Regions from separate parts of the Pseudomonas sp. S1(2024) genome, predicted to be linked through region 1. Evidence: riboswitches for the same ligand, from Rfam matches in the RefSeq annotation. Region 1 holds a riboswitch; each other region holds the start of a gene.
The links. Region 1 has a riboswitch for cobalamin ahead of ACLCGK_RS12905 (ABC transporter substrate-binding protein). Riboswitches for the same ligand answer to the same signal wherever they lie in the genome.

Region 1 (4,913 bases):
CCAGCGCTGACAGCCAGGGGGTACGGCCCAGGGCAACGGCATCGAACACGCTGATCGCATCGAGGGTGTCGGCCTGCTGTTCGACCAGCGCCAAGGCCTGGGCGACACGGCGGCGGGGCAACCGTGCCAGCGGTTCGCCCAGCAACTGCACGCTGCCGTTGCCTGGCTTGCGCAGCCCGGCCAGCACCTTCAGCAGCGAGGACTTGCCGGAACCGTTGGGGCCGACGATGCCCAGGGTTTCACCGGCGACAACACCTAGTTCGATATCACTGAGCACGGTGTTGCCGGCCAGTTGCAGCCCCAGGTTCTGGCAACTCAAGGGGGCCAGCTGTAGCGCCGTCATGACCGTCATGGGCGCCCCCGGCGGCTGACCAGGATCAGCGCGAAGACCGGTGCGCCGAGCAGCGCCGTGACTACGCCCACGGGGATCACCTGGCCAGGGATCAAGATGCGCGACAGGATGTCGGCGGCAATCAGGAACAGTGCCCCGCCCAGTGCGCTGGCGGGCAGCAGGCGGCTGTGCCCGGGGCCGAGCAGCAGGCGCAGGGCATGGGGGATCACCAGCCCGACAAAACCGATGGCGCCGACGATGGACACCATCACGGCGGTCACCAGCGCCGCGCAGCTGATCAGCAGCAACTGGGTACGCCGCACCGGGATGCCCAGCGACGCCGCCGAGTCGGCACCGAAGGTGAAGGCATCCAAGGCACGGCGATGCCACAGGCACACCAACAGCCCGAACAGTACAACTGGCACGGCCAGCCACACCGAAGGCCAACGTACGCCACTGAGGTTGCCCAGCAGCCAGAACAGGATGCCGCGCGCCTGCTCGGCGGTGGCCGACATGGTGATGAGGAAGGCGGTAAGGGCGTTGAACAGTTGCGAGCCGGCGATCCCGGCAAGGATCACCTGGGCATTGTTGCTGCTGGGGCCGGCTGCCCGGGCCAGCAACAGTACCAAAGCGAACGCTGCCAGGGCACCGATGAACGCACCGCCGGACATGCTCAGCGCCAGGCTGCCGAAGCCCAGCAGGCCCACCAGCACCGCACCGGTCGAGGCGCCGGCAGACAGCCCCAGCAGGTAAGGCTCGGCCAACGGGTTGCGCAACAGTGCCTGGAGGATCACGCCGCAGGTGGCCAGGCCGGCGCCGCAGGCCGCGGCAACCAGGGTGCGGGGCAGGCGGTAGTTCCAGACGATGCCGACGTCGATCGGGTCGGCCGGGTAGCCGGCCTGCCACAGGTGGTTGGCCAGTACCTGGCCGACCACGCCGGGCGACAGGTTGGTTTCGCCGATGGCGGTGCCGGCCAGCAGGGCCGCCAACAGGGCGGCCAGGGCAACGGCGATGCAGGGTAGCAGGCGCATCATCACGGGGCTGCTTTGCCGCTGGCGAAGGCGGCGGCCAGCGTCTGCAGGCCGCTGAACAAGCGAATGCCGGCCTGCATGGCGTCGGCGTCGAGGATTATGATGCGGTCGTGCTTCACCGCGTCCATGTTGCGCGTCACCGGGTCGCTACGCAGGAATGCCAGCTTCTTCTGGTAGTCGTCGGCGGGGTAGCGGCGGCGGTCCATGCGGGCAATGATCAGCCAGGTGGGGTTGGCCTTGGCCAGGGTTTCCCAGCCTACGGTCGGCCATTCTTCGCTGGACTCGACCACGTTGCGCACGCCAAGGGTGCGCAGCATGAAATCGGCGACCCCCTGGCGGCCCGCCACATAGGGGTCGATGTGCAGATCGGCGCTGGAGAACCAGAACAGCGCCGAGGTGGCGGACAGGTCCTTGTCGGCCAGTTGCGCCTTGGCACTGTCCAGGCGGCCTCTGAGCTCGGCATTCAGGGCCGTGCCACGGTCCTGCACGTCGAAGATTGCCGCCAGCTGGCTGACGCTCTTGTAGAGGGTGTCGACCTGAAACGCCTGCAGGCGAGTACCGTCGGCACCCACCAGGTTGTCCTTGCCTTCGCAGTCCGATGGCAGCAGGTAGGTGGGGATGCCCAGTTCATCGAACTGTTCGCGGGTGGCGACCGCCCCCTGGGCACCGACCATCCATTCGAACTGCACCGTCACCAGTTGCGGGCGTTTGCCCACTACCGCCTCGAAGCTGGGCTCGTTGTCGGCCAGGCGCGGCACCTTGGCGTTCTGCACCTGATACTCGGGCAGCACATTGTTGAACCACAGCGAGGTGGCCGCCAGTTTGTCGCCCAGCCCCAGCGCGTAGAGCATCTCGGTACTGGCCTGGCCAATGGTGACCGCGCGTTGCGGTGCCTGGGCGAAGGTTTGCGGCTTGCCGCAGTTGTCGACCGTCAGCGGGTAGTGGGTGGCAGCAGCCTGGGCCAGGCCGGTAAGGCCGAGGCCGGCGAGCAGGGTGGCAAAACGGGGCAGCATGCTGGGCGATCTCCTATCGGACAGTTCGGGTGAGGAACGCACGGACAGGCATCGCCGAGCCCCAGCTGGCGGCAGGGGCAACACTGATGGCCAATCCCGGACACCCCGCCGGTTGGTGAATGTGGGCCGGCAGGTCTCCTGACTGGTGCGTCATGGCCTGGCTCCGGCCTTCCCGGGTTCGTGGCCCAGTGGCATTGATGGAGCAGGCTCGGCACCTACAGTTGCGGGGGCAGTTCCGTTTGGCCCGAACTGGCGGGCCTGGGATTCCCTATTGATTCCGTGGTGGAAACCGGCGGCCGGCATGGTAGACCATCGTGCCGCCGGGTGAAAACGCTTTTCAGAAGTACTTCAGCCAGGTGATGTCGCGCCGCCGCGCCTTCAGGCGGGCGAACCAGCGCACCGGCAGGTACAGCGAAACTGCCAGCAGCACTGCCCCCAGCCACACCGCGGCGATGCCATCGAAGCCGAAGTAGTCGCCATGGTTGCGGCCGAACAGCGCCACGCTGGCCAGGTACAGCAGCTTCAGTACATACAGGTGCAGCAGGTAGAAGAACATCGGTGCCGCGCCGAACACTGCCAGGGCACTGATCCAGCGGGCCTGGCCGGCGCGTTCGAAGGCGCGCAGCAACAGCAGGCCACAGCCCAGGGTCAGGGCCAGGAACAGCAGCGATGGCGGGTACTTGGTGATGTTGAAGAAGCTCATCAGGGTTTGCGAGACGGTTGGGTAAACGCTCCACGGCGCCTCGCCGTAGCCGTTGACCAGGCGCAGCACGACAAAGCCCAGCAGCGCGATCAGCCCGGCCAGCAGCAGGCGATGCTGGCGTTGGCCGGCCTCGCTCGCGCGGGCGAACCAAGGGCCCAGGCCGTAGCCCAGGGCGATGACACCGATCCACGGCAGCACCGGGTAAGAGGTGCGCAGGCGCAGGTTTTCGGAGAACTCCAGCCAACCCCGGTCATGCAAAATCGCCCATGGCACATGCAGGGCGGATTCGACCCCGAAGTGCAGGCCATCGAGCAGGTTGTGGCCGGCGATGATGATTGCGCCCACGGCGATCAGGGCGGCACGTGGCAACCACACCAGCAGCGACAGGGCGATCATGCTCACGCCGATGGCCCAGATCACTTGCAGGTAGATGACGCTGGGCGGCAGCTGGAAGGTCCAGGCGAAGTTGACCAGGGTGAATTCCAGCACCACCAGGAACAGCCCGCGCTTGAACAGGAACGCCGAGACATCGCCGCGGCCCTGGTGTTTCTCGCCGTACAGCCAGGCTGAAAGGCCGGTCAGCAAGACGAACACCGGCGCGCACAGGTGGGCCAGGGTGCGGCTGAAGAACAGCGTGGGCTCGGTGGTATCAATGGCCATCGGGTCACTGACCTGGCGGTGCAGAAAGAAGGTTTCACGAACGTGGTCCAGGAGCATGAACAGGATTACCAGGCCGCGCAGGGCGTCGATGCTCTGCAGGCGCTGGGTGAGCAGGGTGGGGGTGGCACTGGCGCTTGTCATGGGAGGTCGCTGATAGGAATGGATGTCAACTGAAACGTTATCTTATAACTAAATGGTGGTGAGTTGGTAACTGTTTTTGTGGGGCCTGTACCGGCCCTTTCGCGGGCTTGCCCGCTCCCACAGGAAGTTCACCCATTCTGAAATCTGTGCAGTACCTGTGGGAGATTCTATGGTTTTCAGCAAGCCAGTTTCCCGCCTTTGGTGACGTATTCGTCCTGATTTTTCATCAGGGCGAATGCCACCCGCGCGAGCTTTCTTGCCAGGATTACCAAGGCTTGTTGCCAGGATTACCAAGGCTTGGGTTGTTGCTTTACCGCTGCTCCGATGCTGTTCGTAAAGCCCTTTCCAGGCTGCCGATCTGCTGGCCGCCATCGCAGCGTTGTGCAATAAGCGACGAATTTCTGAACAACCTCGCTTGGTGAGGCGACGTCGCCCATTTTTCTGTCCGGAATCACTGACTCGTAAATCCATTCCTAGGAATGCAATGTACGAGTCACTGCTTTTGAACTCGCCCCTTATAAAAACCATCACCAATGCTGCGGCGGTGAGAAAACCAATGCCCTCTACTGCCTGGCAGCGAGCGACTTGTTCCTGCAGCCCAGCTTCTCGCAGTACTTCTTTAATCTTCTTTTGAATCAACTGATCCAGCCGATCTATCGACTTCACAAAAGTTTCGAAGGCGGCTTTCAAAAGGCTTTCGTTAGCCCAGCTCTGAGTCATTGCAGTACGAGTAGTCACCAAGAGGGCTCTGCGTCGCAAGAGGCTCTGAAGCTTGCCGTAGACAGCGGGAGGCGGGCTCCAAGGGCGAAGGTCCTCGCCCTCATTTTTTAAAAAACGGGACAGCAACCGCGCATCTGAGGGGTCGGTTTTAACCCGTCCTCCAACACTTTTCCGGTAGTTGCTCAATTGAAAACCATCGATGACATAGACCTCGAAGCCTAGGCTGTGGGCCAATTCAACCAGGTCCAAGTGATAGACATTGGTCGCCTCAACAGCGATAGCGGTGTTGAGGGATTGTTGCTTGAGCCACCTTC
Region 2 (4,913 bases), on a different contig from region 1:
CGTCCATCAGGGCGGCCACCAGCAGCTCGGCGCAGTCATTGATGCCTTCCACCTTCAGTTTCATGAAGGCGTCGGAGCGTTCGCCCAAGGCTTCGGCGGTACGCACCCGCTCTGCTTCCACCAACGCCTGGATGCGCGCACGCAAATCGCGCCGGGTGATGCGGATGAAACGCCAGGGCTGCATCAGCCCGACACTCGGCGCCTGGTGCGCGGCAGCCAACAGGCGGCCCAGCAGTTCGGGGGCTACCTCGCCACCGGCGAAATGGCGCATGTCACGGCGTTCGCCGATGGCCCGATAGATCGCGGCGCGCTCGGCGTCGCTGTAGGCGTGTTCGCTCATGGTCGCAACAGCGCCGCCGCCGCATCAGGGTTGGAGGGAAAATAGAAGTGCACGTAGGAAGCCGTCAGCCGACCCAGGCGGTACACCGCTTCGTTGCCGCGCCCGCCGTTGGGGCTCAGACCACGTGCGATCGGCTCCAGTACGGTACTGGTCAACGAATGGTGATAGGTGTGACCGCGAAGGGTGCCTTCCGGCAGTTCCACCGCCTGCAGGGCCAAGGCAGCCAGGCGCTTCTGCATGGTCGCTTCGCCCGGCAGCAGGCCGAGCAGCTCGGCACGCTCGCCGGCCACGTCGGTCAGGGCATCGAGCAGGTACAGCATGCCGCCGCACTCTGCCAGCAACGGTTTGCCCTGGGCGTGATGGGCACGGATCGCCTCGCTCATCGGCGCGTTGGCAGCCAGGGCGTGGTGGTGCAGTTCGGGATAACCGCCCGGCAGATACAGGCTGTCCACTGCTGGTAGTTCGCGGTCATGCAGCGGCGAGAAAAACTCCAGCTGCGCGCCCAGGTTGCGCAGCAGGTCGAGGTTGGCGCCATAGGTGAAGGCAAAGGCCTCGTCCCGCGCCACGCCAATGCGCACACCGGTCAACGAGGCGACACTGGCTTGCGGCTCGGGTTCGGCAAAGGTCACTGGCGGCGGCAAGGCGGCATCGCAACTGGCGCCAAGCGCTTCGGCAGCGGCATCCAGACGAGCGTCCAGGTCGTTCAGCTCGCTGGCCTGGACCAGCCCCAGGTGGCGGCTGGGTAGCTCTATACCGCGCTCGCGGGACAAGCCGCCATACCAGCGCAGGCCTTCGGTCAGGCTACCTTCCAGCAGTTGCGCGTGGCGCAGGCTGCCGACCCGGTTGGCCAACACACCGGCAAACGGCAGGTCCGCCTGGTAGCGTGCCAGGCCCAGGGCCAGGGCGCCAAAGGTCTGGGCCATGGCCGTGCCATCTATCACCGCCAGTACCGGCACGCCGAAGTGACGCGCCAGGTCGGCGCTGGACGGCGTGCCGTCGAACAGCCCCATCACCCCTTCGATCAGGATCAGGTCGGCCTCGCTGGCGGCTTCCCACAGTAGGCGGCGGCTTTCCTCGGCGCCGATCATCCACAGGTCGAGCTGGTACACCGGCGCGCCGCTGGCCCGCTCAAGGATCATTGGGTCGAGAAAGTCGGGGCCGCACTTGAACACCCGCACCTTGCGCCCAAGGTTGCGGTGCAGGCGGGCCAGGGCGGCGGTGACGGTGGTCTTGCCCTGACCAGAGGCCGGCGCCGCGATCAGCACGGCAGGGCACTGGCGCGGCTGGCTCACAGTTCCACGCCCTTCTGTGCACGGATACCGGCCTGGAACGCGTGCTTGAGCATGCCCATTTCGGTCACGGTGTCGGCCAGCTCGATCATCTCGGGTTTCGCGGCACGGCCAGTGACGATCACATGCTGCATCGGTGGGCGGGCCTGGATGTCGGACAGCACCTGGTCAAGGTCGAGGTAGCCGTGCTTGAGGGCGATGTTCAGTTCATCGAGCACCACGAACTGCACGGCAGGGTCTTGCAGCAACTGGCGCGAAACGGCCCAGGCGGCTTCGGCGGCGGCGATGTCGCGCTGGCGATCCTGGGTTTCCCAGGTAAAGCCCTCGCCCATCACGTGGTAGCGCACCTGCTCGGGGAAACGGCGGAAGAACAGCTCTTCGCCGGTGCTGTTGCGGCCTTTGATGAACTGCACCACACCGCATTGCATGCCATGGCCCAGTGCGCGCGCGAGCATACCGAAGGCCGAGCTGCTCTTGCCCTTGCCATTGCCGGTCAGTACCAGCAGCAGGCCGCATTCGTTGGGGGAATTGGCGATGCGTTCGTCGATGATCGCCTTCTTGCGCTGCATGCGCGCCAGGTGGCGTTCGTCGCGTTCGGTGGATTCGCTCATCAGGGTTCTCCGCTGGCTGGCGCCCGCGGCAACGCGCGGCGACAGATAAAAGGCGGGCAGACGGAGAACGCGCAGGGGCCGTGGCCGTAGGCAACGGTGCACCGCGCATCACCCTCCGTGATGCCGTTGGCAGTATCAGGCCGGTCTCCGGGCTTGTGAGCGGGCCTTGGCCCAGGCCTGCGCGCCTTCCCGGGTGCTGGCACCCAGTGGCCCTGCGCGGCCGCGACTCACCTACCGTTGCGGGGGCAGCGCCGGAATCGCGCCATGCGGGCACTTACCGGCTTCCCAGTTTCACCCTGCCCAGACGGGCTGGCAGGGCACCTGAAACACGCGCGAAGGTTAGAGGGTTGGACCGGGAGCGTCAATCGAAGCGGGCCGCTTTGCAGCCGAACAGGCTCCGCCTGGGTAATGGCCATTTCACCTTGTTGTGCCACACTGAATACAGTGATATCACATAGCCATCACTTTCAGCTGAACGCGATCACAACTACAACAGGAGAGCGCAGCATGCGAGGCCAGATCATCAACAACCCGCGCCTGGAGTTTCTTGCTCCGGTGCTGGAGCGCTGGGGCGACTGTATTGACCGCTTCAACCAGTTTGCTGGCGATGCCGAAGCACCTTACTGGCATGGCGCTGCCGCCAATACGGGGCTGCTTGCCGCAGCGGCCTGGCAAGCCGAACTGGCGGCGCTGCAGCAGTTTGCCGGCAAGAAGCAGCGCGACGAAGGTGAACACGAAGGGCGCTGCGACCTGTCGATCAGCAGTGCCGATGAAGCGCTGTACCTCAGTGTCAGTCAGCGCTGGCCAAGAATCGCTCGGCTGGACATGGCCGACGCCCTGCAGCAGACCACTGCCCTGGCGCGCCAGGTGGCCTACCCCAGCCAGTTGAAAGCTGGTGCACTGTTCATCAGCCCGTGGAAGGCTGGCCAGCATGCCAGCCCCGAGGAACTGCAGGACCTGGTCGACGATCTGCAGAAACATACCGCCTGTGCCATCGCCTGGTACTTCCCGTATGCCTATCGCAAGTTGCACAACGAACTGGGGCAGTATTTCCCGGGGGTGGCGTTGTTGCTCAAGCAGGCTTGAAGCAACTTCGGCTCGGGCCGGGACCGGAACTCGTTTCGCAAGCGCGACTTGGCCGTTGTGAGAGCGGGCGTGCCCGCGAAGAATCCAGCGCGGTGGCTGGCACCGGCTGCGCCGGTGTTCGCGGGCGCGCCCGCTCCCACAGAGCCCTATTTAAGTCTCCTGTCGTAGTGAAGCGAGCCACCGCAGGTGCCCCACGCCCAGCCTTCATGAGGAGCCAGTTCCGATTACTGGTATTACACGACTGCGGTTTCTGACGATTTTTGCTCTTGCTCTTGCTCTTGCTCTTGCTCTTGCTCTTGCTCTTGCTCTTGCTCTTGCTCTTGCTCTTGCTCTTGCTCTTGCTCTTGCTCTTGCTCTTGATCTTGATCTTGATCTTGATCTTGATCTTCGCGACTTCAGGAGGCCGAGCAGAGGTCTTGCGGAGGGAGGTGACGGGCATGGATGCCCGTCAAGCGCTGAGGCCCCATGGATGGGGCCTGCAGCGCGTCCTCCCGGGAGCAAGACCGGCGCGAGGGAACCCCGTAGCGTAGCGGAGGGGCCGGATGATGGGAGCGCAGCGTTTTTTGGTTACTTTTTGTCGCGTTTGACAAAAAGTGACTCGCCGTAAGGGCGAAAAGGTGAGTCAGCGTCGCCATCATAAATGGACTATGCGCGAGATCAAAACCAGTACTCTTCCGCTCTTCGCTCTTCGCTCTTCGCTCTTCGCTTTCAAGCGTGGGCATCAACAACAAGGTCAACATTCATTCTCGAAGGTGGCGCTTATTCACCTTTCCGCCCTTACGGCGGGTCACTTTTTGTCAAACGCGACAAAAAGTAACCAAAAAACGCTGGCTCCTATCATCCGGCCCCTACGCTGCGCTCCGGGGTCCCCTCGCTACGGGCCTGCTCCCGGGAGTACGCGCTGCAGGCCCCATCCATGGGGCCTCAGCGCTTGACGGGCATCCATGCCCGTCACCTCCCTCCGCAGTCCCTTCGCTCGGCCTCCTGAAGTCGCAATCGGCGGTGCCTGAACTACCGCGCGCTTAAAAAGCAAAAGCAAAAGCAACGGCAACGGCAACGGCAACGGCAACGGCAACGGCAACGGCAACGGCAACGGCAGTTGGATGGTTCCGGGAACCTGGCGAATGTCACCGACCTCTCAATTCATAGGCCCTGTTAGGAGGACGCCGCCCCATGAAACACCTGACGCCTTGGTTATTGGCCGCCAGCCTGACTGCCTGCGGCGAAACCGCCCTGCTGAATGTACTCGACGGTAGTGGCCCAACCCCCCAGCTGCCTGCTCCGGTCAAGACCACCCTCCCCACCGTGAATATCGCCCCGGCAGTGGGCTGGCCCAAGGACGCCAAGCCCGAGACAGCACCAGGCACTCAGGTGAAAGCGTTCGCCAGCGGGCTCGACCACCCTCGCTGGCTATACCTGCTGCCCAACGGCGACGTCCTGGTGGCCGAAACCAATGCCCCGCCCAAGCCCGAAGATGGCAAGGGCCTGCGCGGCTGGGTCATGAAGAAGGTGATGAAGCGGGCAGGCGCAGGCGTACCTAGCGCAAACCGCATTACCCTGCTACGTGATGCCGACCACGACGGCGTG
Region 3 (4,913 bases), on a different contig from region 1:
GCAGCAACAGGTCGAGCGGCCGTTCGCGGTACAGCACGGCGGCCAGTGCTGCCTTCATCCGTTCACCGCCGCTGAGCAGGCCGCTGGGCAGTTCGATGCGGGCCGCATCCAGGCCAAGTTGCGCCAGGCGGCTGCGCAAGTCGCCCTGGGCCAATGTCGGGTTTGCCTGGTGCAGGTGGTCGAGCACGCTGGTATGGCCTGGTAGTGCGCTGCAGTGCTGGTCAAGCAGGGCGGTTTCACCACTGAGGCGCAGGCTGTCGGGCGGTGCTGGCAACTCGCCGTTCATCAGCTTGAGCAGGGTGGACTTGCCACTGCCATTGGCGCCGACCAGGCCCACCCGCTGGCCCAGGCACAAGCGCAGGTTCAATGGTTTGCGCGTGCCGCGGGGTAGGTGCAGCGCCTGCAAGGCCAGCACTTCGCGGCCCGGATGACGCTGCGGCGTGGGTGCATGCAGGGTAATGGCGCAGTCCTGCTCGACTTCGTGAGCGGCGTCACGCACTTTGCCCTGCAGCGTCTGCCGGGCGTCGCGATGGTCGCGGCACTGCTTGCCCGCAGTGGCCTGGCTGCGTTCCTGCTGGCGGTCGACCAGGATCTTGGCCTGGTTGGCGTGCCTGGCGTTGCGCCCGGCGCGGGCTTGATGACGTTCCAGGTCTTCGCGCTGGCGCTGCAGTTCGCGCGCCTGGCGTTGCTGCTCCTGTTTCAGCCGGGCAAGTTGCTGTTGGGCCAGCGCCGTCTGGCTGGCTTTCTGGGCCGAATAGAAGCTGTAGTTGCCGCCATAGGCCTGCAAGCCCAGGCTGGACAATTCGACGATGCGCGTCATGTGCGCGAGCAGGCTGCGATCATGGCTGATCACCAGCAAGCCCCGGTCCCAGGCTTCGATCATGCTCAGCAGTTGGGCGCGGGCGTTGCTGTCCAGGTGATTGCTCGGTTCGTCGAGGATCAGGTAGTCCGCTTCGCTGAGCCAGGCGCCGACCAGCGCCACGCGCATGGCCTGGCCACCGCTCAGGCTGTGGGCGGGCTGGTGCCAGTCGAGCTGGCCCAGGCCGTGGCGTTGCAGGTGCCCCTGCAATTGCTCGCGGATATCCCAGCGTTCGCCGACGGTGTCGAAGTCACTGGGTGCGACGCTGCCTTGCTCGATGCGCTCCAGCGCAGCGAGCACCGCGCCCACCTGGGCCAGGTCGGCGACCGTGGCGCTGTGCTCGATCACCTGCTGGTCCAGAAGATGGATGCGCCCAAGGCGCCGACACTGGCCGCTGCTTGGTTCGCGCTGGCCGGCAAGTACCTGCCCGAGCAGGCTCTTGCCCACACCGTTGCGCCCGACCAGGCCGGTGCGGCGTTGGTCGAAGGTTTCGCTGAGGTCGGTAAATAACAGCCTGCCGTCAGGCAAGGCCAAGGAGACGCTGTCCAGCGTCAGGATCGACGTGTTCGTCATGCACAACTCCACCAATGCCGCGACATCTCCGGAGCGAGCCGGAGGCTGAAGACTGGCCGTCGAAGGGACGGCGGCATCAATGGCGCATTGGACGAACACCTCGTGACAGGGGAATGCGTAGCCTAACGGATAGAGGCATCGTTGTCGCGGGAAAACAGATTCCGCGAGTGCGCCGCGTGCGCTGTAGGAGCGGCCTTGTGTCGCGATAGGGCTGCGAAGCAGCCCCAGCAATTTGTGCCACTATGCTGAAACCCTGGGGCTGCTTCGCAGCCCTATCGCGACACAAGGCCGCTCCTACAAGAGCCAGGGCCGCGCATGCCCCTGGTTCAGCGCCCCATCAAGCGCCTGGTCCAGTCGCCCCCGTGGCTCTGCTGGCAGGCCTCTTCACTGTCAAACCGCACATGCCAGGCCGGATGATCCAGCTGAATGCCGGCCTGCTCCAGCGCAAGGCCTGTCAGTGCCAGCATGCGCACCTTCGCGTCGCCCGCCACGGCGGCGGCCTTGTCGGCCTCTCGCTCGAACACCCAGGTAATACGCAGGCTGGCCGGAAAATTCTCGGGCGCGAGACGATGGGTAAGCCAGCTGAAACCGACGATCTCCGCCTTGGCGGTTTCGCAGGCTTCGGTCAGGCAAACCACCAGTTCACGCTCCAGGCGTGCCATATCGCGCTTGTTCAGGGGTTTCACCGGTGGGCCTCGCTGCTCAAAGCCACCACTGTAACGCAGTTGCGCCACTTGCTGTCGGCCAGCCCGACAGCAATGGTTGACCACCCGCCAGCCACTGCGTAGCCTTGCCACTTCGAGGTTCTTCGGCCAGGCCGAAGCTAAGACGGGAACGCGGTACAAGCCGCGGCTGCCCCCGCAACTGTAAGCACCGACAACGGATCGACACAGCCACTGCGCCCGCGCGCGGGAAGGCGTCATCCCGCCAGCCCGCTGCACCAGCGGGTACATGGAACGGTGCGAGCCAGGAGACCTGCCTCGTCACGTTTTCGACTTTCAACCGGGCGGGGTGATCCGGTGGCGAACAAGCCCGGCCGGCCTGGCCTGCGGCTGTCGTCCTGCATGCCCGCGCCAATCTGCCAAGGGCAATGCGACATGAAAACACTGGCCAAGCTCCCCGTCACCATCGTCACCGGCTTCCTCGGCTCGGGCAAGACTACCTTGCTGCGCCACATGCTCGACAACGCCCAGGGCCGCCGCATTGCGGTGATCGTCAACGAGTTCGGCGAACTGGGCATCGACGGCGAAATCCTCAAGCAGTGCAGCATCGGTTGCACCGAAGAAGAAGCCACCGGCCGCGTCTACGAGCTGGCCAACGGCTGCCTGTGCTGCACCGTGCAGGAAGAGTTCTTCCCGGTGATGCGCGAGCTGGTGGCACGCCGTGGCGACCTGGACCATATCCTCATCGAAACCAGCGGCCTGGCCCTGCCCAAACCGCTGGTGCAAGCCTTCCAGTGGCCAGAAATCCGCAATGCCTGCACCGTCGACGCGGTGATCACGGTGGTCGATAGCCCTGCGGTGGCCGCCGGCACCTTCGCCGCCTACCCGGACCAGGTCGATGCCCAGCGCAAGCTCGACCCCAACCTGGACCACGAGTCGCCGCTGCACGAACTGTTCGCCGACCAGCTGGCCAGCGCCGACCTGGTGGTGCTGAACAAGGCCGACCTGATCGACGCCGAAGGCCTGGCCAAGGTCCGCGCCGAGGTGGCTGAAGAACTGCCGCCGGCGGTCAAGGTGATCGAGGCCAGCAGCGGCAAGCTGCCGCTGGAGGTGCTGCTGGGCGTGGGCGCCGAGTCCGAGGCGCACATCGATGGCCGCCGTACCCACCACGATTCGCATCATGACGGCGATGACCATGACGATCATGACCACGACGCCTTCGACTCCATCTCCATCGACCTGCCCGAAGCCGACGAAAGCCTGCTGCTCGATGCCCTGACCCAGCTGGTGGTGGAATTCGGCATCCTGCGCGCCAAAGGCTTCGCTGCCATCCCGGGCAAGCCGATGCGCCTGCTGGTGCAAGGCGTGGGTACCCGTTTCGACAAGCACTTCGACCGCGCCTGGCGCGCCGACGAGCCGCGCATCACACGCCTGGTGCTGATTGGCCAGGACCTTGACGCCGCCCAGCTGGAAGCGCGCCTGCGCCAGGCACTGGGCGCCTGACGCATGCACCTGCTGCGGACCCAGCCCGGCGGCTTCGTGCCGGATGACAGCATTGCCGACCTCGGCCAGACGCCCGCCGAGCTGGTGATTCTCTGCAGCGGCGATTCGCACCTGGCATTGCTCGCCGATACCGCCGAGCAATTGCCCGAGGATTACCCCAGCCTGCGCCTGGCCAACCCGATGCAGGTACAGAACCATGCCTCGGTCGACCTGTACGTCGACCAGGTGCTGCGCCATGCCAAAGTCATCCTGGTGTCGCTGCACGGCGGCGTCGGCTACTGGCGCTATGGCGTCGAGCAGTTGGTCGAGTTGGCCGGCCGTGGCGTGCAGCTGATCCTGGTGCCGGGTGACGACCGCCCCGACCCGGAGCTGACCAGCCTGGGCAGTGTCAGCGGCGAGCAGGCCGAACGCCTTTGGCACTACTTGCGCCAGGGCGGCAAGGCCAACGCCATCAACCTGTTCAACTGCCTGGCCAGCCAGTGGCTGGGCCGCGACTATGCCTGGGACGAGCCGCAGCCGCTGCCGCGCACTGCCGTGTATCACCCGGCCAAGGGCAGCGCCACGCTGGAGGATTGGTACCCGCAGTGGCACCCCGAGCAGCCGGTGGCGCCACTGTTGTTCTACCGCTCGCACCTGCAGGCGGCCAATACCGCGTTCATCGATGTGTTCTGCCAGCGCCTGCAGGCCGCCGGGCTCAACCCGTTGCCGATCGCCGTGGCCAGCCTCAAGGAAAGCGCCTGCCTGGAGCAGGTCGAAGCCTGGCTGGACGAGGTGGGTGCCGAAGTGCTGGTCAACACCACCGGCTTTGCCCTGTCCAGCCCGGAGCGCCCCAACCTGCGCCCGTTCCGTCGCGACATCCCGGTGCTGCAGGCCATCTGCGCGCAAGACAACCAGCCCGGCTGGGAAGCCAGCGAGCAGGGCCTGGGGGCGCGTGACCTGGCCATGCACATTGCCCTGCCCGAACTGGACGGGCGCATCATCACCCGCCCGGTCAGTTTCAAGGACATGGCCTGGCGCAGCGAACGCAGCCAGTCCGACGTGGTCTGCTACCGCGCCCACCCCGAGCGCATGGACTTTGTCGCCGAACTGGCCCGCCGTTGGGTCGAACTGGCGCGCCTGCCGAATGCGCAAAAGCGCGTGGCCCTGGTGCTGGCCAACTACCCGACCCGGGATGGCCGCATTGGCAACGGCGTTGGCCTGGACACGCCAGCGGCCGCGCTGAACATACTCAAGGCCCTGCAGGCCGAAGGCTATCCGCTGGCCGACTTGCCGGGCAGCGGCACGCAGCTGATCCATCAGTTGCTCGGTGGCGTGAC

Region 2: another riboswitch for cobalamin. It lies ahead of cobO (cob(I)yrinic acid a,c-diamide adenosyltransferase); the one in region 1 lies ahead of ACLCGK_RS12905 (ABC transporter substrate-binding protein).
Region 3: another riboswitch for cobalamin. It lies ahead of cobW (cobalamin biosynthesis protein CobW); the one in region 1 lies ahead of ACLCGK_RS12905 (ABC transporter substrate-binding protein).

Annotation. Positions count from the first base shown of each region.
Region 1 is NZ_JBKGFP010000047.1:347-5,259, reverse strand. Features, by position in the region: gene ACLCGK_RS12915 (ABC transporter ATP-binding protein) at 1-352, opposite strand, end outside; gene ACLCGK_RS12910 (FecCD family ABC transporter permease) at 349-1,365, opposite strand; gene ACLCGK_RS12905 (ABC transporter substrate-binding protein) at 1,365-2,375, opposite strand; cobalamin riboswitch at 2,486-2,684, opposite strand; gene ACLCGK_RS12900 (DUF1624 domain-containing protein) at 2,713-3,879, opposite strand; partial or broken gene ACLCGK_RS12895 (IS110 family transposase) at 4,056-4,913, opposite strand, start outside.
Region 2 is NZ_JBKGFP010000125.1:10,355-15,267, reverse strand. Features, by position in the region: gene bluB (5,6-dimethylbenzimidazole synthase) at 1-340, opposite strand, end outside; gene ACLCGK_RS30840 (cobyrinate a,c-diamide synthase) at 337-1,632, opposite strand; gene cobO (cob(I)yrinic acid a,c-diamide adenosyltransferase) at 1,629-2,240, opposite strand; cobalamin riboswitch at 2,361-2,580, opposite strand; gene ACLCGK_RS30830 (hypothetical protein) at 2,748-3,326, shown strand; gene ACLCGK_RS30825 (PQQ-dependent sugar dehydrogenase) at 4,500-4,913, shown strand, end outside.
Region 3 is NZ_JBKGFP010000088.1:21,778-26,690, reverse strand. Features, by position in the region: gene ACLCGK_RS24375 (ATP-binding cassette domain-containing protein) at 1-1,432, opposite strand, end outside; gene ACLCGK_RS24370 (hypothetical protein) at 1,759-2,118, opposite strand; cobalamin riboswitch at 2,217-2,430, shown strand; gene cobW (cobalamin biosynthesis protein CobW) at 2,530-3,597, shown strand; gene cobN (cobaltochelatase subunit CobN) at 3,601-4,913, shown strand, end outside.